Regions from separate parts of the Cupriavidus sp. NPDC089707 genome, predicted to be linked through region 2. Evidence: predicted binding sites of a transcription regulator. Region 2 holds the regulator's gene; each other region holds the start of a gene.
What was found. Region 2 encodes FliA, which starts transcription of late flagellar genes. Its sites were predicted from a motif close to CTAAAGTTTNNNNNNNNNNNGCCGNTA; they were not measured.
Positions count from the first base shown of each region.

Region 1: ACIP1U_RS12965 (FliC/FljB family flagellin) is a predicted target of FliA. The motif match lies at 2,624-2,650, and genes of this name have one in related genera.
Region 3: flgM (flagellar biosynthesis anti-sigma factor FlgM) is a predicted target of FliA. The motif match lies at 4,885-4,911, and genes of this name have one in related genera.

Region 1 is NZ_JBIVHB010000006.1:251,372-258,454, forward strand. Features, by position in the region: gene ACIP1U_RS12955 (methyl-accepting chemotaxis protein) at 1-1,317, opposite strand, end outside; gene ACIP1U_RS12960 (RNA chaperone Hfq) at 2,207-2,524, shown strand; gene ACIP1U_RS12965 (FliC/FljB family flagellin) at 2,749-4,038, shown strand; gene ACIP1U_RS12970 (flagellar protein FlaG) at 4,181-4,555, shown strand; gene fliD (flagellar filament capping protein FliD) at 4,627-6,033, shown strand; gene fliS (flagellar export chaperone FliS) at 6,052-6,459, shown strand; gene ACIP1U_RS12985 (flagellar protein FliT) at 6,461-6,793, shown strand; gene ACIP1U_RS12990 (flagellar hook-length control protein FliK) at 6,930-7,083, shown strand, end outside.
Region 2 is NZ_JBIVHB010000039.1:182-7,264, reverse strand. Features, by position in the region: gene flhA (flagellar biosynthesis protein FlhA) at 1-977, shown strand, start outside; gene flhF (flagellar biosynthesis protein FlhF) at 1,012-3,402, shown strand; gene ACIP1U_RS31500 (MinD/ParA family protein) at 3,414-4,208, shown strand; gene ACIP1U_RS31495 (RNA polymerase sigma factor FliA) at 4,311-5,027, shown strand; gene ACIP1U_RS31490 (flagellar protein FlhE) at 5,027-5,455, shown strand; partial or broken gene ACIP1U_RS31485 (filamentous hemagglutinin N-terminal domain-containing protein) at 6,096-7,083, shown strand, end outside.
Region 3 is NZ_JBIVHB010000022.1:63,840-70,922, forward strand. Features, by position in the region: gene flgF (flagellar basal-body rod protein FlgF) at 67-810, opposite strand; gene flgE (flagellar hook protein FlgE) at 837-2,084, opposite strand; gene flgD (flagellar hook assembly protein FlgD) at 2,157-2,822, opposite strand; gene flgC (flagellar basal body rod protein FlgC) at 2,881-3,288, opposite strand; gene flgB (flagellar basal body rod protein FlgB) at 3,323-3,730, opposite strand; gene flgA (flagellar basal body P-ring formation chaperone FlgA) at 3,960-4,766, shown strand; gene flgM (flagellar biosynthesis anti-sigma factor FlgM) at 4,940-5,248, shown strand; gene ACIP1U_RS26255 (flagellar protein FlgN) at 5,256-5,717, shown strand; gene ACIP1U_RS26260 (hypothetical protein) at 5,866-7,029, opposite strand.

The DNA.
Region 1 (7,083 bases), on a different contig from region 2:
GCCGGCCTGCTCGGCCTGGCACGCCCCTTCCCGCACCTGCTGGACCGAGCCGCCGATCAGTCTGGCAATCTCCTTGGCGGCCGCCGAGGAACGCTGCGCCAGGCTGCGCACCTCCGTCGCCACCACGGCAAAGCCGCGCCCCTGCTCGCCCGCGCGCGCGGCCTCCACCGCGGCGTTGAGCGCCAGGATATTGGTCTGGAAGGCAATGCTTTCGATCACGCCGGTGATCTCGGCCACCTGTGACGACGACCGGGAAATGGTTTCCATGGTCTGCACCATCGCGCGCACGGCGCGGCCGCCCTCGGAAGCGACCTCCGACGCGTTCAGCGCCAGCTGGTTGGCCTGGCGCGCGTTGTCGGCGTTCTGGCGCACGGTCGAGGTCAGCTGCTCCATCGACGCGGCGGTCTGCTGCAGCGACGCCGCCTGCTGGCCGGTGCGCACCGACAGGTCGGCGTTGCCGCGCGAGATTTCGCGCGTCGCGCCCTCGATCGAACCCGAGGCGCGCTGGATCCCCTGCACCAGCCCCGACAGGTGGCGGAAGGCATGTTCCAGCGCAGCGAGCATGCGGCCGGTCTCGTCGCGGCTGCGCACCGCCACGCGGTAGCGCAGGTTGCCCCTGGCCAGCGCCTCGGCGGCCTGCAGCGCCTGCCGCACCGGACGCGTCACCGAACGCGTGATCGCCAACCCCAGCAACGCGGCCAGCGCCACCGCCGCGGCGGCCATGCCCAGCAGCATGTTGCGGGTCCAGGCGTAGCGCGCGTCCGATTCCTTGACCGCCGCGACCGCGCCGGCCCGCCCCATCGCCACGATGCCACCGAGCTGCTCGAAGTACGGCCCCTGCGCCGCCGGCAGCGTCACCACCAGCGCCGCCCGCGCGCCGGCGAATTCACCGGCGCCGACCTGGCGCAGCACCATGTCGAGCTGGCCGTCATACGCGTGCTGCGCCGCCTCCAGCTCGGCAAAGCGCTTCTGCAGGTCCGGTCGGCCGGACGCCTCCATCACCTTGCCCATCTCCGCCAGCGTTTCCTGCGTCGACCTGCGCAGCGCCTGGATGCGCTCGGCATTCTGCGCAGCCATGGCGGGGTCTTCGGTCAGCGTCGCGTCGCGCACCATGATGCCGACCACCTGCGCGTCTTCCTTGACCCGGTTCAGGTCCAGCACCTTCAGCAGGCGGCCTTCCACGGTCATGCGCATCGCCTCGTTCATGCCGCCCAGGGCATAGACGCCCGACAAGGCAATGCCCACCAGCAACAGCCCCACCGCCGAAAAAGCCAGGGACAGCCGGACCCCGATGCCAATGTTCCGAAACCATGCCATCACTACGCTCCCTCCTGAACTGAATGTTTTAATGTCCGTACGAGCGCGTTCCTGCCGGGGCCGGACGACGGCAATACGGCAGCGCAGCCGCCCTATCGGCGGTCAGCGAACAGTTCTTGAATGGAAATGAGAATTAGAGGCAAAAACACCCGCAGTTCGGTGGATTGCCTGTCCGGAAGGTGGCTTTTAATCACGCTGGGCATCCCGAACGGTCGGTTTATTTACGACCACAGCGCCACAGAGCGCGACCCAAATGACGTGGGCACCAAAAAAAAGAAGCCCACGCGCGGGGTGCTCGTAGGCTTTCCAGGACTGCTCGAGCTCAACACAAGCTCGAGCCAAGAATATAGACGCGCTTACATGAGGTGTAAATCCCGTTTCTATCAGGGAAATCCCTTATGCGTCGTGCGGCAATTCGCGCACTTTTAGCGATTTTGGCCTTAGGGTCACTTCATCGCGATTTTTGGTTTTCTTTCAGATTTTGCTGCGAGCCCCCGCTGCGGCCAAGGCTGGCGAACGCAGCCGGGCGAAGATCATTGTGCAGCCGCACAAAATCCCTACAACACAATAACCAAGAGCGCAATAAATTTTATAGAGCAAAGACTCTAGTCCCGGCGCGGCACTCCGCCCGTCAACCCTTGTAAATCTTTGTTACTCTCAGCTCTGAAGTATTCCCCTTCTCTTCTGGCAGCGCCCCTCGCCGGCATGTGCGCGACGCCCCGGAGCCCGTTCGCGAGGCTCACAGGCGCCGCGGCGCCGACGTCCCGAACCGAGGCCGGTTCCGAGAGCGGATCTTTTCCCTGCCGCCCTGGCCGCGCCGCCCATCCAGCCGCCGGCCAACGGACCGTCATCAGCCGCCAGAACCCTTGCGGGCTCTTCCGGAGTCGTTGTGAAGAAGAAGGAAATCCGGCCCAAGCGCTCCAGCCGAAAAGAACTGCAATACCAGCACCTCGCCGCCCATTCCGCCGACCGCGCGCCGGTGGTTGTCCATTTGTCCAATGGAACGCGACTGCAGGGGATCGTGCTGGCGACGGACAACTATATGGTGCTGCTCGGCCGGCGGCTGGACGATCCGCAGCCCACCATCGTCTACAAGCAGGCGATCTGCCTGGTGACGCCGCTGGACACGCCGGCCGTGGGAATCGATCCGGCGATCGCGGCGGAATTCGTGCCGATTTATATACCGCGTACGCGCAAGCGGCGCTGAAGCAGGCATCGCAACGCCACACTCCTGAAGCCTTTCGGCAGGCCGGCGCACGCCAGTGCGCCCCGGGCGATACCCCCCGAAACTCTTGCAGAGATCACTCTAAACCTTTGCCGGGGGCGGTCGATAACCTTTGCAACGGAGGCACTCTACGCCCTGCAAAGCAGGCAGCCAACGTTACGGCTAGCAGCCGGAATGCCAGAAAACTTTGCAAATAGGAGTCGTAAATGGCGCAAGTCATTAACACCAATTCGTTGTCTCTGATGACTCAGAACAACATGAACGCTTCGCAATCGTCGCTGAACACGGCGATCCAGCGTCTGTCGTCGGGCCTGCGCATCAACAGCGCCAAGGACGACGCAGCTGGCCAGGCGATTGCGAACCGCTTCACCGCGAACATCAAGGGCCTGACGCAAGCCCAGCGCAACGCCAACGACGGCATCTCGCTGGCGCAGACGACTGAAGGCGCGCTGACCGAAGTCAACAACAACCTGCAGCGTATCCGTGAACTGAGCGTGCAGGCCGCCAACGGCTCGAACTCGGCTTCGGACCTGAAGTCGATCCAGGACGAAATCTCGCAGCGTCTGGCGGAAGTCGACCGCACCTCGCAGCAAACTGACTTCAATGGCGTGAAGGTGCTGTCCGCCAACGCCAAGCCGCTGACCATCCAGGTTGGTGCCAACGACGGTGAGACCATCACCATCGACCTGAAGCAGATCGACTCCAGCACCCTGGGCCTGAAGGGCTTCAGCCTGAGCAGCAACGCCCTGAACGTCAGCGAAGCAATCACGCAAACGAACACTGGCGGTACGCCGGAAGCTGTCGACCTGTCCTCCGCCGCCACCTCGCTGGGCGTGTCGGCCAGCAGCCTGAGCCTGCACAACGTCAAGAACGCCGCGGGCGCCGCCACCGCCAACTTCGTCGTCAAGTCGGGCGACGACTACTACGCAGCTTCGGTTGACGATACCACTGGCAACGTCGTGCTGAACCGTGCCGACCTCGAGTTCACCGACCCGGACAATGGCGTGACCACCGCGACCGCGCTGGCCAACCAGCTGGTCAAGGTTGGCACCGACAGCACTGGTGCCGTCACTGCCTACGCGACGATCCAGGGCCGCAACTTCGCCGTCGGCGCTGGCGCACTGGCCAACGGCGGTGCCACCCCGACCGACTTCGACTACACCGGTACCGACATCGTGCTGAGCGGCGCCGGCGCCACGGCTGAATTCGCCGGTGCTTCCACCGTCGACCCGCTGAAGAAGATCGATGCCGCCCTGAAGATCGTTGACGACCTGCGCAGCTCGCTGGGTGCCGTGCAGAACCGCTTCGACTCCACCATCGCCAACCTGGGCACGACCGTGACCAACCTGTCGTCCTCGCGTTCGCGCATCCAGGACGCCGACTACGCCACGGAAGTGTCGAACATGACCCGCGCGCAGATCCTGCAGCAGGCTGGCACCTCGGTGCTGTCGCAAGCCAACCAGACCACGCAGAGCGTGCTGTCGCTGCTGCGTTAATCGCATCCGCGCCATGTACAGAAGGCTGGGCCGCGAGGCCCGGCCTTTTTGTCCGATCCGCTGGAGCGTTTCGCTGGCAGGCCGCTGCGAGCCAAGCGTTTCAAGCCCAACCTGGAATCTTCCGTTCTGGACGGAGCAGATCATGCCGCCATCCCCGATCGTGAACCCCGGCACAGTCCGCGTGCCGTCCGATATGCAGTCCGCCAATGCGGCCGCAGCGCATCGCGCGCCGCCGCCGGCCGGGGTCACCGGAGCGGGAGGCGACACGGCAAGGCCGATCAACGACAGCACCGCTTCCGGCGATGCACAGGCCGCGCTCGGCGAGCTGGCCGATGCGCTGAAGACCACCTCGATCGGCCTGCGTTTCGAGATCGACGAAGACACCAACCGCATCATCACCAAGGTGATCGACAAGGAAACCGGCGACCTGATCCGCCAGATGCCCACGGAAGAGGTGCTGCGCATCGCCCGGGCCATGGACAAGCTGCAGGGACTGCTAGTCAGCCAGACGGCCTGATTGCCTGACGCCACGCACCGTCGCACCACGCCGCGCAAACGAACAACAGTTGAAGAAAAGGCACGACAACCATGGCCACGATCTCCTCCATCGGCATCGGCTCCAACCTGGACCTGAGCTCCCTGCTGGACCAGCTCAAGACGGCTGAACAGGCGCCGCTTACCGCGATCAACAATCAGGCCAAGAGCTACCAGACCAAGCTCTCGGCCTTCAGCCAGCTGCAAAGCGTGCTGTCGGCATACCAGGCCGCGGCCAAGAAGCTGGCCAGCGCCGACACGTTCGGCGCGGTCAAGGCCACCGTCGGCTCCACCGACGTGATGTCGGTGACCACCGCCGCCAACGCGGTTCCGGGCAACTACAGCATCACCGTCAATACGCTGGCCACGGCGCAGTCGCTGGTGAGCAGCAACGTCGCCGACCAGAAGGCCGCGATCGGCGGGGGCGAGATCACCTTCGACTTTGGCGAAGCGCTGGCCACCGGCGGCGCCGCCACCAGCACCAAGAAGGTCACCATCCCGGCCAACGCATCGCTGGAAGGCGTGCGCGACGCCATCAACAAGGCCGGCATCGGCGTGACCGCGAGCATCGTCAACGACGGCAGCGCCTCGCCTTACCGCCTGGTGCTGACTTCCGACAAGTCCGGCACGCAAGCGACGATGCGCGTGTCGTCGGCAGATGCCGCATTGAACAACGTGGTCGCCTTCGACCCGGCGGCCGCGCCTGCCGCCAACAAGATGCAGCAAAAGGTTCCGCCGGCCAATGCCACGCTGAAGATCAACGGCATCGACGTGGTCAGCCAGAGCAACTCGGTGGTGGACGCGGCGCAGGGCGTGACCATGAACCTGAGCAAGACCGGCACCACCTCGCTGGTGGTGACACGCGACAACGATGCGATCAAGGCATCGGTCCAGGCATTCGTCACCGCGTACAACAATATCCAGAGCACGGCAAAGAGCCTGACGGCTTTCGACACCGACGCCGGCACTTCGGCGGCGCTGACCGGCGACGGCACGTTGCGGACGATCCAGTCGCGCCTGCGCGGCATGCTGGGCGGCGCGATGGACAACGGCAACGGTGGCACGATGACGCTGATTGACGTCGGCATCTCGTTCAACAAGGACGGCACGATGGCGCTCGACGACACCAAGCTGACCAAGGCGCTGAATACCGACCTTGGCGGTGTCACGGCGATGTTTTCCAGTACCAGCGGCAGCGGTGGCATCGGCAAGCAGGTCAGCGACTATGTCGAGAGCCTGACCAAGACCGATGGCGCACTGAAGTCGGCCCAGGACGGCATCACCAAGACGCTGAAGGACCTGGAAGACGATTATGACCGCGTCGAGGAGCGCGTCAATGCAACCATTGACCGCTACAAGGCCCAGTTCACGCAACTGGACCTGATCGTCGCGCAGATGAACCGCACCAGCAGCTATCTGACGCAGCAGTTCAACGCGCTCACCAATAGCAGCTCCAAGTAACTTACGGGGATAACGCGCATGTTCGCCCGCCAAGCCGCAAACGCCTACGCCCAGGTCGGTGTTCACACCGGCGCCATGAGCGCAAGCCCGCACAAGCTGATTGCCATGCTGTATGACGGCGCGCGCGCCGCCATCGCGCGCGCCAAATTCCACCTGGAAGGCGGCAACATCGCGGAGCGCGGCAACGCCATCTCCAAAGCCATCGACATCATCGACAATGGCCTGCGCGCTGTACTCGACCATGACGCTGGCGGCGAAATTTCCGCCAATCTCGAGTCGCTCTATGAATACATGGTGCGCCGGCTGATGCTGGCCAACCTGCGCAGCGACGCGGCCTTGCTGGCCGAGGTGGACGCCCTGCTGGAAGGCCTGGCTTCGGCGTGGGCGCAGATCGATGAGCCGCAACCTGCCTTACAGGACAACTGACATGGCACCCTTCTCCCCCATCGTCACCTGCTACGAAGCCATCCTGGCCCTGTCGTCCCGCATGTACGACGCCGCCCAGGCGGCCGACTGGGACGCCGTCACCGAGCTGCAGCGCAGCTACCTGGAACAGGTCGAACACCTGCGGCAGCTCGACCACGAAGCCCCGTTCTCCGATGCCGAGCGCATGCGCCGCTACCAGTTGCTGGACCGCATCCTCACGTACGATGCCCGCATCCGCGACCTGGCCGTGCCTCAGCTGAAAAAGCTCGGCGACATGCTGAGCAGTTCGCGCCGCCAGGTGGAGTTAGCGTCGGCGTACGGTGCAATGGCCTGAGCGGCACGCAGGCAAATACCGCGCGCCGGCACCGGCGCGCCCCCCTCGCCTGACCACACACGCGTACGGCCCCGCGCCGCGCCGACTTTTCCCGCTTCACCCTGACCGCTTCACCCTGACCGCTGCTCCCTGACAAATGACCGGCATCCACCTGCCACCAGGCCTGGCTCCCGGTCAGGCCCCGGACCCGCAATTGCTGCGCCCCGCGCTGGCAATCGACAAGCTGGCCGCGCTGCAGCCCGTATCCGAGGCCACGGAATCGAGTGTCCAGAATTCCACCGGCCAGGCGA
Region 2 (7,083 bases):
TGGGCTATCGCCTGATCACGCTGGTCGACCGCGCGCAGGACGGCGAACTGCTCGGCCGCATCAAGAGCATCCGCAAGAAGGTGGCGCAGGAAATCGGCTTCCTGGTGCCGGTCGTGCATATCCGCGACAACCTGGAGCTGAAGCCCAACGCCTACCGCATCACGCTCAAGGGCGTCGAGATCGGCCGCGGCGAAGCCATGCCGGGGCAGTGGATGGCGATCAACCCCGGGCAGGTCAGCGGCACGCTGCCGGGGGCGGCCACGCGCGACCCCGCCTTCGGGCTGCCGGCGGTGTGGATCGATGCGGGCATCAAGGAGCAGGCGCAGTCCTACGGCTATACCGTGGTCGATGCCAGCACCGTGGTCGCCACGCACCTGAACCACCTGATCCACATGCACGCGGCCGAACTGCTCGGCCGCCAGGAAGTGCAGGCGCTGCTGGACCGCATCGCCAGGGATGCGCCCAAGCTGACCGAAGACCTGGTGCCCAAGACCATCTCGCTGACGGCGCTGCAGAAGATCCTGCAGAACCTGCTCGACGAAGGCGTGGCGATCCGCGACATGCGCACCATCCTCGACGTGGTGGCCGAGCACGCGCCCAAGATCAGCGACCCCAACGAACTGACCGCGATGGTGCGCGTGGCGATGGGCCGCGCCATCACGCAGCAGCTGTTCCCGAACAACGCCGACCTGCAGGTAATCGGCCTCGACGCCGGGCTGGAGCGGGTGCTGTCGCACGCGCTGACCAACGGCGGCGGCATCGAGCCGGGGCTGGCCGATGCGCTGCTGCAGCAGACCCAGGGCGCGGTCACGCGCCAGGAGCAGATGGGGCTGGACCCGGTGCTGCTGGTGCCGTCGCAGCTGCGCCCGCTGATGGCGCGCTTCCTGCGCCGCACGCTGCCGCAGCTGAGGGTGCTGTCGCACGCCGAAGTGCCTGACAACCGCAATATCCGCATCACGGCCATGATCGGCGCGTGAGGTGCAAGCAACAGAGCCCACGACAGAGATAACGATGAGCGTAGCCAAATTTGTCGCCGCCAACGGCCGTGAAGCCATGCGCCAGGTGCGTGAAGCCATGGGCCCCGATGCCGTGGTGCTGTCCAACCGCACCGTCGAAGGCGGCGTAGAGATCGTCGCCATGCGCGATGCCGATCTGGGCAGCGTGTCGGCCGGCGCGCAAACCTACGTGCCGCCCGCGCCGCCGACGGCCGTGCCGGAGGCGCCTGCCATCGGCGACCTGCGCGGCGAGCTGCAGTCGATGCGCGCGATGCTGGAGCGCCAGCTTGCCGGCATCGGCAATGCGCCCGCCGCGGCGGGCCACGGCGTTGCCGCCAGCGACCCGCTGCGCGAATCGCTGTTTGAATGGATGGTGGGCGCGGGTTTCTCCGGCCAGCTGGCGCGCACGCTGCTGGCGCGCCTGCCGCTGGGTTACGACCGTCCCGCCGCGATGACGTGGATTCGCAAGGAGCTGGCCAGCAAGGTGCCGGTGCTTGGCGACGAAGACCACCTGTTCGCGCAGGGCGGCGTGCTGGCGCTGATCGGGCCCACCGGCGTGGGCAAGACCACCACCACCGCCAAACTGGCGGCGCGCTTCGTGCTGCGCCACGGTGCCGACAAGATGGCGCTGCTGACCACCGACAGCTTCCGCATCGGCGCGCATGAGCAGCTGCGCATCTACGGCGACATCCTCGGCGTGCCGGTGCATGCGGTGAAAGACGCCGCCGACCTGCGCTTTGCGCTGGCGGCGATGAAGGACAAGCATCTGGTCATCATCGACACCGTCGGCATGAGCCAGCGCGACCGCAGCCTGTCGGAGCAGATCGCCATGCTGGCCGGCGTGCCCGCGCCGGTGCAGCGCGTGCTGCTGCTCAACGGCGCCAGCCACGGCGACACGCTCAATGAAGTCGTGCATGCCTACCGCCACGATGCCGCGCCCGATGACGGCGGCATCGACGGCTGCATCATCAGCAAGCTGGATGAGGCCACGCACCTGGGCTCCGTGCTCGATGTGGTGATCCGCCACCGCCTGCCGGTGTTCTACGCCTCCACCGGCCAGCGCGTGCCTGAGCACCTGGAACTGGCCAGCGGCACCGCGCTGGTCGAACGCGCTTTCCTGACGCCGCGCCGCGGCTCGGTCTTCGCCGATGCCGACGCCGCGCGCCGCCGCCAGACCGTCGCGGACGAGCAGGCCGGGAACGGTGGGAATGGCGGTAAGGGCGGCGCCGACGACGTCCTGCGCTCGCTGACCGACAGCGCCGATGCGCTGGGCCAGTGCGTCGCGGAACTCAATGGCGCGGGCCTTGGCTTCGACCTGGCGCGCTCGCTGTGGCAGCAGCGCACCGCGGGCGATACCGTGCTGCGCGCGATGGCACAGCAGGTACGCGAAGCCGTCTGCCGCGATGTCAACCGCGCCTGCGACCAGTACGTGCTGGCGCTGGCAGCCACGCTGCCGGTCAGCGTGCCCGGCCGCCGCACGCCGCAGCCGCTGCAGCACACGCTGTGGCTGGGCGATCGCGATGGCACGCCGCTGGCCGCCACCGTCACCGCCGCCGGCCGCGCCGGCCAGCCGCTGGGCGAGGCCGACGCTGAGGCCGCTAACCTGCGTGCCGCCATGAGCGCTGCGCGCAAGGTGGTCAACCTGGTCGACGCGATGCCGTCCGCCGCCACGCTGGCGCGCTGGCAGCAGGCGGGCGAACGCTGGATCGCGGGCGCGCGCAAGACCGTGCGCGTGGTCAGCGCAGGCGCCGCCTGGAAGCTCGACGCGCTCGCCGATACGCTGACCTTCCACGCCGTCGGCGACGCAGAGGTGCGCGATCGCGAGGCTGTGCGCTGGCTCGCCACTGCCGAAGTGCGCGTGCCCGACAGCCCCGCCCGCGGCAGGGGCGCCCCCGAAGGCGGCATCGATGCCTGCCTGGTGGTGGTGCGCCTGGTCGACCGCGCTAGCGGCGAACTGCTCGATACCCGCTACCTGCTGTGCGACCCCGCGCTGGCGCCGGACGCGGCACAGGTGGCGCACTGGGCGCCGTGGTCGGATACCGCCGAAACGCGCCTGCGCACGCTGCGCCATGCCGCCGACCATTTCGCGCAGGATGCCGAAGCCGGGCACGCCGCCAGTGCCGCACTCGCGGCGCTGCAGCTTGGCCTGTCCGTGCTGCGCCTCGAACACGCGCCGACCGCGACCGCCCCGGCCTTCCTGGCACGGCTGGCTGGCCGCACCGTGCGGGGTGGCACGGCGGTGCCGGGCACCGTGCTCAATGAAGGCATGGGCCGCATGCTGGCGCTGCTCGACGTATTGGAGAACTATCCCGGCCGCACGGCGGCGGCACCTGCCGCTGCCGTGGAGGTGGTCGATGCGATGCGGGCCGATGCGATGGGAGTCGATACCATGGGAGCCCTGCAGTGAGCACCCTTGCCATGGACCAGGCAGAGAGCCTGCGGCGCATGCTGGCGCCGCGTACCACGCGCCGTATCGCCGTGGTCGCCAGCGAACGCGGTGCCGGCGCCACCACCGTGGCGCTAGGCCTGTCGCACGCCCTGGCGATGCAGGGCGAGCGCGTGCTGCTGCTCGACGAGGACCCGGCCACGGCGCGCGCAACCCGGCTTGCCGGCGCGACCCCGGCCGGCACGCTCGCCGACGTGCAGGAAGGACGCCTGCCACTGGAAGCCGCGGCGGGCGCCGGCACCGGCGGCGCGGTATCGGTGCTGCCGGCTGGCCGCCAACGCGCGGGGCTTGAGGTGCCGGCTGCGGCGCTGTCGGCCTTCCGCAGCGTGCTGATCGATGCCACCGCCGATGCCGACGGCGCGCTGTCGCCCTTTGCCGGCGGCGCGCACAACGTGGTGATCGTGATGCGCCCGGAACTGGCGTCGATCACCGCCGCGTACGCCTGCATCAAGCGCCTGCACCACCTGTACGCCTGGCGCCGCTTCCACCTGGTGGTCAACATGGCCACCACCGAGGCCGCCGTGCACGCGATCCTGCGCAACCTGGCGCGTACCGCCAGCCAGTACCTGGGCGTGGAAGTGCTGTGCGCCGGCTGGCTGCCGGCCGATCCGCTGGTGGCGCGCGGCGTGCAGCTCGGCCGCTGCGTGGTGGAGGCCTTCCCGGCCGCCCCCGCGACCAGCGCGCTGCGCCGCACCGCCGGCAGCATCGGCGGGTGGCCGCTGCGCGCCGAGGCGCCAGCCCCCGCCGCAACGCCCGTGCCGGCATGAGCCCCGCCCGAGCCATGCCTTACCAACGAACCAGACCCTGAGCCAGCCGGCGCGCCGCGTGGCGCGCCCGTCCAGCAATCCAGCATTCACGAGAATTGCACCATGTACACGATCCAGGGAAAGCTCGACCAGGCCGATGTGGTCAAGGCGCACGCACAGCTGGTGCGTCGCATCGCCCTGCAGCTGGCCGCCAAGCTGCCTGCCAGCGTGCAGATCGACGACCTGATCCAGGCCGGCATGATCGGCCTGCTCGATGCCGCCAAGCGCTATGAAGACACCCACGGCGCGCGCTTCGAGACCTACGCCAGCCAGCGCATCCGCGGCGCCATGCTCGACGAGGTGCGCGCCAACGACTGGCAGTCGCGCAGCCTGCGCCAGTTCACGCGGCGCATCGAACGCACCCAGCGCTCGCTCGAGCAGAAGCTCGGACGCACGCCGCTCGATTCCGAGGTGGCCGAGGCAATGGAAATGCCGCTGGACGAATACCAGGTCCTGCTCAACGAGGTCTATGGCTGCCAGCTGCTCCATTACGAAGATTTCGAGCGCTCCGGCGAAGAGGATTTCCTCGACCGCCATCTTGGCGGCAGCGACGACGGCAATCCGCTGGCGGTGCTGATGGAGAGTGGCATGCGCCAGGCGCTGATCCGCGCCATCGACCGGCTGCCCGAGCGCGAGAAGCTGGTGCTGTCGCTGTGCTATGACCAGGAGCTGAACCTGCGGGAGATCGGGGCGGTGCTGAATGTGACCGAGTCGCGAGTGTGCCAGATCCGGGGGCAGGCGATTACGCGGTTGCGGAATCAGTTGCGTGGGTTGTTGTGATGGCTGGCTTGGCGCGCGGCGCCTGTCTCGCGCTTGTGGCGGTGTCTGCGTGTGCCTGGGCGGCGAATGAAGGTGGGACGCGGCATGCGTGGACCGGGTCGGTCAATGGGCCGGCGTTGCATGGGCGGGGGCAGCGGGCCGTATCGGCGCCTATTCAGCCAGCAGGGGTGTTACCTCAGTCCGAAGGGGTGATTACTACGGTGCGGTGGCGTTATCGCTTCGCGCAGACGCCGCCTTTAGAGCTGCAGGCATATCTCTGCAATGCGCAGCGGTGTGTGATGTTGCCTCAGGCCGAGGGGCAGACTTCAGCGTTCTCCGGGGATGATGCTACCAAGGGGTTTGTGTTTGCGTTCCGGGTGCCGGGGCAGGGGAGTCTGGTGCCGGTTTTGCAGGGGCGGAGTGCTGAGGTGGTGGTTGGATTTCGGTAGGGGGCTTTTTTTGTTTTGTTGTGCCTTGCGGCTGGGCATCTGGTGGAGATTTGATGCGCCCGGTTCCGCCCTATAGGGCGGGTAACCTTTTGTCCGAGCGACAAAAAGTCACTACTAGCAGTTCGGCCTATCATCGGGGTTACAAGTACGGTAAGTTATTGATTTAATTGAATTTACTGTGCATGGCTGTGCAACCGTGTTAAGCACGATCGATCCGCATCCTACGGTGCAGGGTTCCACGCGGCCCTGTCGGCCTACCTCCAGATCACGCTGCAATTCGGCGAGGTCAGCCTGGAATACTGGGACGTGCTGGCGTACCTGTACGAGTGCCGTTCGCACTGACGGTCTCGAATTTCGATTCCGAAAAAGCACATCCATTTTCGGATTAATCCTATAGACCGCAGTCACGGCGGAGTGAGTTAATGCCATCCGTAGCAGTGTCAGTGGGTTGACGCTGCTGCGGATGAGCTGGCTTTCCCCGCAGGCTCGTCCATTTCTCTGCTCCCCCAGGGCGTTCGTCCAGTGCGGCCTGGGTTTTTTTCCGCTTGCGCCAGGGGAAGCCGCATCACATTGGCCATCAGCAGGGGCCGGCGTACCGCATTCGCAGTTCAGATCAGCAACAGAATCAGAAGTCCAAGCTATGAACAGCAATTTCTATCGTCTCGTCTTCAGCCGTGCCAGGAACATGCTGGTCGCGGTGCAGGAATGTGCAGCAGGGTATGGCAAGGGCCGCCAAGGAGCCACGCGTGCGGTGCGCGCTACTGTACTGGACGCGGTATCGGTGGCCCGCTTTGCCCTGCCGGCGATCACGCTGGCGGTGTTGCTGCTGACCGGCCTGCCAGTGGTGAGCCTCGCGCAGGTGGTGGCCGATCCCAATGCCGGCGCCAACCGGCCGACCGTGGTGCAGACGGCCAACGGCATCCAGCAAGTGAACATCACCAGGCCATCCGCCGCCGGGGTGTCCACCAACGGCTACACGCAATTCGATGTACCGAAGGCGGGCGTGATCCTGAACAACTCGCCGGTCGTCACGAACACCCAGCAGGCGGGGTATGTGAACGGCAACCCGAACCTGCTGCCTGGCGGCTCGGCGCGGATCATCGTCAACCAGGTCAACAGTCCAACCGCGAGCCCGAGCCAGTTGCGCGGCTACATCGAGGTGGCAGGCCCCGGTGCCCAGGTCGTGGTGGCCAATCCAAATGGGTTGCTGGTGGATGGGCTTGGCTTCATCAATACCACCCGCGCGACCCTCACCACGGGATCACCGGTCTTCGGCGGCAGCGGCAGCCTCGACGCCTACCGCGTGACCGGTGGCCAGATCACCGTGCAGGGCGATGGCCTGAACGCGGTGAATGTGGATCAGGTGGACCTGATCGCGCGCGCCGTGCAGGCCAATGCCGCCATTTACGGCAACCGCCTCAGCGTGATTGCTGGCGCCAATCAGGTTGACTACAACACCCTGCAGGCCACGCCGATTGCGGGAACGGGCGCGGTGCCAGCGGTGGGCATCGACGTAAGCCAGCTGGGCGGGATGTATGCGAACAAGATCATTCTCGCCTCTAACGAGAACGGTGTCGGCGTGTCCTTGCGCGGCGTCCAGGCGGCCCAGGCCGGCGACCTGACCCTGA
Region 3 (7,083 bases), on a different contig from region 2:
GCTGGTAGCTGGAGCGGAGGGCGTGCCCGCAATCGGCGCGCCGCGCTTCGGTTCAGTGTTGCCGCGTCAGTTGGTCGACAGCAGCTGGTTGGCGCGCTGCTCGTTGCCGTCCGCGCCCTGGATCATCTTCATCTGCATCTCGAAACGGCGCGCATTGGCGATCATGTCGACCATGGCTTCGGTCGGGTTGACGTTGCTGCCTTCGAGCGCGCCGGAAATGACGCGCACGGTGGGGTCGGCCTCCAGCGGCTGCGCGCCGGCGCGCAGGCGGAACAGGCCGTCGTCACCGCGCGCGATGGCGTCGTTGGGCGGGTTGACCACGCGCAGCCGGCCCACCTGGGCCAGGCCGGCGGAAGCTTCACCCGGGCCGCGCGCGGTGATGGTGCCGTCCGTGCCGATCGTGACCTGCGAGCCCGGCGGCACCGCCAGCGGACCGCCGTCGCCCATCACCGGCAGGCCGGACAGGGTCTGCACCTGGCCGTCCTGCGCCACCTGCAGCGCGCCGGCACGGGTATAGGCCTCGGTGCCGTCAGGCGCCTGCACCACCAGCCAGCCATTGCCCTGCAGCGCCACATCGAGCGCGCGGCCGGTGTAGGTCAGCGGGCCAGCGCGCATGTCGGCGCCCGGCGTGGACGCCAGCGTGAACGCACGCGTGCCGGGCTCGGCGCCGACCACCGGCACCGCGCGATACAGGTTGACCTGCGCGCGGAAACCCGGCGTCGAGACATTGGCCAGGTTGTTCGATACCGCCGCTTGCTGGTCGAGTATCTGCTTGGCGCCCGACAGGGCGGTGTAGATCATGCGGTCCATGGCGGCGGCTCAGCTCAGCTTGGCGATCACAGGTTGACCAGGGTCTGCATGACCGTGTCCTGCGCCTTGATGGTCTGCGCGTTGGCCTGGTAGTTGCGCTGCGCGACGATCAGGTTCACCAGCTGGCCCGACAGGTCGACGTTGGACGCCTCTACCGCGTTCGAGCGCAGCGTGCCCATGCTGCCGCCGGCTGCGCCCAGCAGGGCCTCGCCGGAAGCGCCGGTGGCAGACCACACGTTGTCGCCTTCCGGCTTCAGGCCCTCGACGTTGCCGAACGCGGCCATCACGATCTGGCCCAGCGGCTTGGTCTGTTCGTTGGAGTAGCTGCCGGTGATGGTGCCGTCCGAGTTCACCGTGTAGCCCAGCAGGCTGCCCGAGGTGTAGCCGTTCTGGCTCAGCTGCTTGACGTCGTTGTCGGCGCCGAACTGGGTGGTGCCGGTCAGGTCCAGCGCCATGTTCAGTGCCTGCGCGCCGTTGGCGGCGGGCTGCGTCAGCGAGATCGCGCCGGCCGCGGGCGACTGCATGGCGCCGGCGTTGTCGAACGCCAGCGTGACCGGCGCGCCGCCGACCATGTTGCCGTCGACGTCGGTGACGTACATTTGCCAGTCGGTGCCGCCCGCGACGGTCGGCGGCGTGGTGGCCGGCGGGGCGGCATCCGCCACCTTGGCGAAGTACGCCATCATCTGCTGCTTGTTGCCCAGCGAGTCATAGACGTTGATCGCCGTGCTGTAGTTGAACATGTCGCTGGTCGGCGGGTTGCCGGCCGTGCTGGCGAAGGCGGTGCCCGGCACGGTGGCGCGCGAATCCAGCTGGAACTTGGCGGTGATGCGGCTGGTAGCCTGGGGCTCCATCTGCGCATTGCTGATCGTCAGCGGCTGCGGCTGCACGCCCGCGCCGCCGGCCACGCCCGGCGGATAGCCCGTCACCTGCAAGCCCTGCATGTTGGTAAGGCGGCCGTCTTCCTGGCGCTGGAACTGGCCGTTGCGCGAGTAGTAGACCGCGCCATCCGGACTGGTCATGCGGAAGAAGCCGTTGCCGTTGGTGATGGCCACGTCAAGCGAACGCCCCGAGGCCTCGATATTGCCCTGGTTGAACGACTGCACCACAGAGTTCACGCGCACGCCCAGGCCGATCTTGGTGCCGGCGTAGATGTCGGCGAACTGCGCCGCGGACTGCTTGTAGCCAACCGTGTTGGCATTGGCGATGTTGTTGCCAATCACATCGAGATTGGACGCGGCGGCATTCAGGCCGCTTACCCCTTGACCGAAACCCATGGTTATCTTCCTTTGCTTTAGCTGTCGTTGAAGCCCGCCGCCGCATTGCGCGCGTGCAGCGGGCGCCTGCGATTAGAGGATGCGCCGCACGTCGTCGACGTTGGCGGTCTGCCCGTTGCCAAGGTCGACCAGCACGCCGGTCGAGTCGCCGCTGATGCTCTGGACCTTGCCGTAGTTCAGCGCCACCGGCTGCACCGAGGTGCCGTTGGCGGTGGCCGTGACCTTGAAGGTGTAGTCGCCGTTCGGCACCAGGTTGCCGGCGTCGTTCTTGCCGTCCCAGGCGATGTCATGCACGCCGGCGGTCTGCCCCTTCATGTCGATGGTGCGGACCACGTTGCCGTCCTTGTCGAGCACGTCGACCGTCACCGCGTCGGCGGTCGACGGCAGGTCCACGCCGATCTTGCCCGCCACGCCATCCGTCACCGACACCTGCGCGCCCGGCACCATCACGGTGCGGCCGATCAGCGCCGCCGAATCCATCGCGCGGCTGGCGCTGACCTGCGACAGCAGCTGCGTCAGCGTCGCGTTCATGGTCTGCATGCTGCTGACCGTGCTGATCTGCGCCAGCTGCGAGGTCAGCTGCGAGTTGTCCATCGGGTTGAGCGGATCCTGGTTGTTCATCTGCGTGACGAGCATCGTCAGGAAGTTGCTCTGGAGCTCGGAAGCGCTGGCGCTGCCGCTTTTGAGGGCGTCGTTGATGCCCTGGGTGCTGCTGTTGACCGAGGTAGTGGATGTCATGTCGGCGTCCGGCGTTGCGTTCAGGTTTGAGATCGGTGGCGGTGCTCGCTGGCCGGCCTTACTGGCCGATCGTGAGCGTCTTGAGCATCATGTTCTTGGCGGAGTTGAGCACCTCGACATTGGCCTGGTACGAGCGCGACGCCGAGATCATGTTGACCATCTCTTCCACCGGGTTGACGTTGGGCATGACCACGTAGCCCTGCGCGTTCGCCATCGGATGCGTGGGGTTGTGGACCATGCGCGGCGGCGACGGGTCTTCGCTGATGCCGGCCACCTGCACGCCGCCAACGTCGCTCTGGCCGGGCGTGGGGGCCATGCCGAACACGACTTGCTTGGCACGGTAGGCCTGCCCGTCGGGGCTGACCACGCTGTCGGCGTTGGCCAGGTTGGACGCGGTCACGTTCATGCGCTGCGACTGCGCCGCCATGGCCGAGCCCGCGACGTCGAAGATGTTCATTGCCGGCATGCGCTCTCTCCTTGCTGCTGGATCTGTTGCTCGCTTACTGCTGGATCGCCGCCAGCATGGTCTTGATCTTCGAGTTCATCACCGTCAGGCCCGACTCGAAATGCACCGCGTTGTCGGCGAAGGCCACGCGCTCGGCATCCATTTCAACGGTGTTGCCGTCGACGCTGGACTGCAGCGGGATGCGGTAGGCCAGGTCGAACGCCTCGCTGGTCGGCGCCTGCGCGGGCAGGTGGCGCACCTGGGTGGTCGACAGCGACATGCCTTCGTTGCGATGGCCGCGTTCCACGGACTGCGCCAGCGTGCTGGCGAAATCGAAGTCGCGGGCCTTGTAGCCCGGGGTATCGGCGTGCGCGATGTTGGAGGCAATCACCGATTGCCGCTGGTTGCGCAAGCTCAGCGCTTCCTGCTGGAAGCGTAGCGACGCGTCGAGTCTGTCGATCATGCTGGCATCTCCCTGGACGACCTTCTTCAGGGTTGCCATCTTAGGCGGGGGCCTGTCACGCCAATCGGATGAATAAGGACGGGAAATCCTCGCATTTCGGCACGCCCTCGCGCGAGGCGCTGCCTACAATCGGAACCCGATGACTGATGTAGACGGGGCGCGCCGCCGGTCACGGGGCAGCGCGCCAGGCATGCCAGCGCAGGCCCCGCCGTCCTTGCCGGGAAGACAGATGAACCCCAATCGCCGCACTCTCCGACGCACCCCCTGCCGCCATTCCCGCCGCAACGGCCCGCGCAAGGCGCAGGCCCTGCTGGCGGCATGCCTGCTGTGCCTTGCCGGGGCCACTGGCGCCGCGCCGGCGCAGGTCACGCCGGTTGCCATGCAAGCACTGGCCGGCCAGCACGCAGCCACGGCGAACCCCTTCACTGAAGATCCCGCACGCGTTGCCGTGGAGCGCTTCCTGCTGCAGCAGGCCGTCGGCTTGCCGGGCAAGGTCAGCGTGCAGGTGGCGCCGCCGTCGGGCGGCCGCGCGCCGGAATGCGTGTCGCCCGATCCGTTCCTGCCCGCCGGCGCCTCGCCCTGGGGCCGGGTCTCGGTCGGCGTGCGCTGCGGCGGCGAGCGGCCGTGGGTGCGCTATATGCAAGCGCGCGTGTCGGTGCTGACCGACTATTACGTTGCCTCGCGGGCCCTGGGTCCGGGCGAACCGGTCAGCCAGGCCGATATCGAAGTGCGCCAGGGTGACCTTGCCACCTTGCCGCGCGCAGTCATCACCGATCCGGCACAGCTTGCCGGCGCCGTCGCCGCCAACCGCATCGCCGCCGGCTCGCCCATGCGCAGCGACCTGCTGCGCAAGGCCATCGCGGTGCGCCAGGGGCAGACCGTCACCGTGTCGGTCGAGGGTGAAGCCTTCCAGATCACCAGCGAAGGCAAGGTGCTGGCCGACGCCGCCACTGGCAATACCGTGCAGGTACGGCTGCGCAACGGCCAGGTGGTCAACGGCCTGGTGCGCAGCGGCGACACGGTCGTGCTGCAATAAGCACTTTCACCCTGCTGATCATGGGTTGGCAGCCGGATTCAGATGGCGCCGTGGCATGCGAAAATGCCGCCGGTCCGGCCGTTTGGGCGAAATGGGGCACCCTGCGGGGCACGTCCCCCTAAAGATTTCCCCGCCACGGCCGTAATGCCATAGGAAACCAGCAAGGAACGCCCGTGAAGATCAACCATTCCACCTCGTCCCGGCCCGCCGACGCGCCCGCAGGCGACGCCGCCGCGCGGCCCCAGGCCGCACCGGCCAGCGCCGCCACGCCGTCTTCCGGGCTGAGCGTCAGCCCGCTGGCCGCGCAGGTGCGCGAGATCAGCAGCCGCCTGACGCAGGAAACCGACGACGATATCGATACCGCCAAGGTTGAAGAAATCCGCCAGGCTATTGCCGAAGGCCGGATCAAGATCGACCCGGGCAAAATTGCCGATGGCCTGCTCGCCAGCTTGCGCGAGCTAGGCCAGGCCGACCCTCAATAGCCAAATCATGAGCCAAAGCCTGATCCAGTCCCTGCAGCGTGAAACCGAAGGTGTCGAGACCTTCGGACAACTTCTTGTGGAAGAGCGCGATGCCATCAAGCGCGGGGATTTCACTGCGCTCAGCGAGTTGCTGACGCGCAAGGTGGAAGTGGGTCAGGGGCTGTCGCGGCAGGTCCGGGCGCGCGAGGCGCAGATGCAGGCGCTTGGCCTGCGTGCCGGCGCGGATGGGCAATTGCTCGGCCGGCAGATCGATGCCGGCGTGGCGGACGCCTGGCGCAAGCTGATCTTTGCTGCGCGGGTGACGCGCGATGGCAATGCGCTGAATGGCGCGGTCATCAAGGCGCATCTCGATTTCACGCAGGAGGCCATTCAGGCGCTGCGGCAGCATAGCGGCGGGGATGCCGGGTTGTATGGGAAGGATGGGAAGGCGGCGGCTGGGGCGGGGGGTGTTAGCCTGGCGGCTGGGTGATCTAGCACCGGAACCCTGCAAGCAAGAAGGCCAGTGCCTCGGCGCTGGCCTTTTGTCATTCGTCGCGCCGCAGCCGATGAATGGCTTCGCGCAGGATCCGCATCCGGGCCGGTTCCTCGCCGAACTGACCCTCGCGTAGATCGGGGAATCAGGAGGTGGTCGCGCGCCAGCGGCCACCGGCTATGCGCATCGGCCGTCCATTGGGGTCCCTCAGGAATTCGTTCGCGGTGTAGCGGTGCTCCTGCTTTTCGCCCATGACGAAGACATAAAGATTGACGGCCGCCCAATTGCAGGCAAGGCCTTCACTGGCGAGCACACTGAGGCAGTTGTGCAGGTTTTCGCGCGTGGGCTTGTAGTGGCCACTGTTGTTGTCGATGACGCGCAGAGAGCCATTCCTGATGGTCAGCGTACCCGCGCAAATGACGTCATTGCCCGCGTTGAACGACGAGTGGTTGAAAAACATGGCGTCACCCAGCGGATCCGCGTCCTTGATGAACAAGGAGCCGTACTTGTCCATCGCATAGGCCGTCACCTTGACAGCATGCGTCGTGATGGGCTGCTCGTTGACGTCATAGAGGAGTCCGCCGTCGCCGACGATCGCCATATATCGCATGCGTTCGTTCTTGCTCAGGTAGTTGACGTCGCCAGTAACCAGATTCGCCCGGCCGATGGCATCGAGCAACTGGAAATCCTCCAGCGTCAGCGTCTGCACATCCTTCCTGGCAATCGCCTCGGCATTCGCGCGCCGTTGCGGGTCGGCCGGCATCATCTGCGTGAGATTCCTGTGGGTCAGGTGGACACCGCTACCTGAGATTGCCTGAAGCTTGCCCGATTGCAGATACGACAGACGTTCATTCTGATAGTCGGCGCCCATCGGCCTGAGTTCGCGCACATAGGGCGAGCGCACGCCCTGATTGGCACCAGAGCCAAGCACCGAGAGCTTGCGCCGGTCGAAGCTTAGCCGCCCGCGCAGGTCCGGGGTCAGCACGTTCAGCTGGGTCAGGCGTGCATGAAGTTCCTGAAGCGCCTCAGTACCCAGGTTCGCGATCGCGCGGCGGCGCGTGACAAACAGAGGACTGATCTCTGCCTGGGGGCCTTCCGCCTTGCCGCGCTTGAGCTTTAGCCAGCTGATGCAGGCCGTCACGATTGCGTGCAGGCAAGCGATCTCCCTGCCTGCATTCCGTGTGCCGTTCATCTCTTGCCAATAGCTTTCCAGCGCAAGATCGATCACGCGGATATTGCTGCCGCGCGCCAGGAACCACCAGTCCTTGGCCGTGGCGGCGATGAATGCCTGGTATTGGGTGTTCAGCATGTTCCAGGTTCCCCCCGTCTGTTCTTTGATGTCAGATGATGTTTGCTCTCCGGC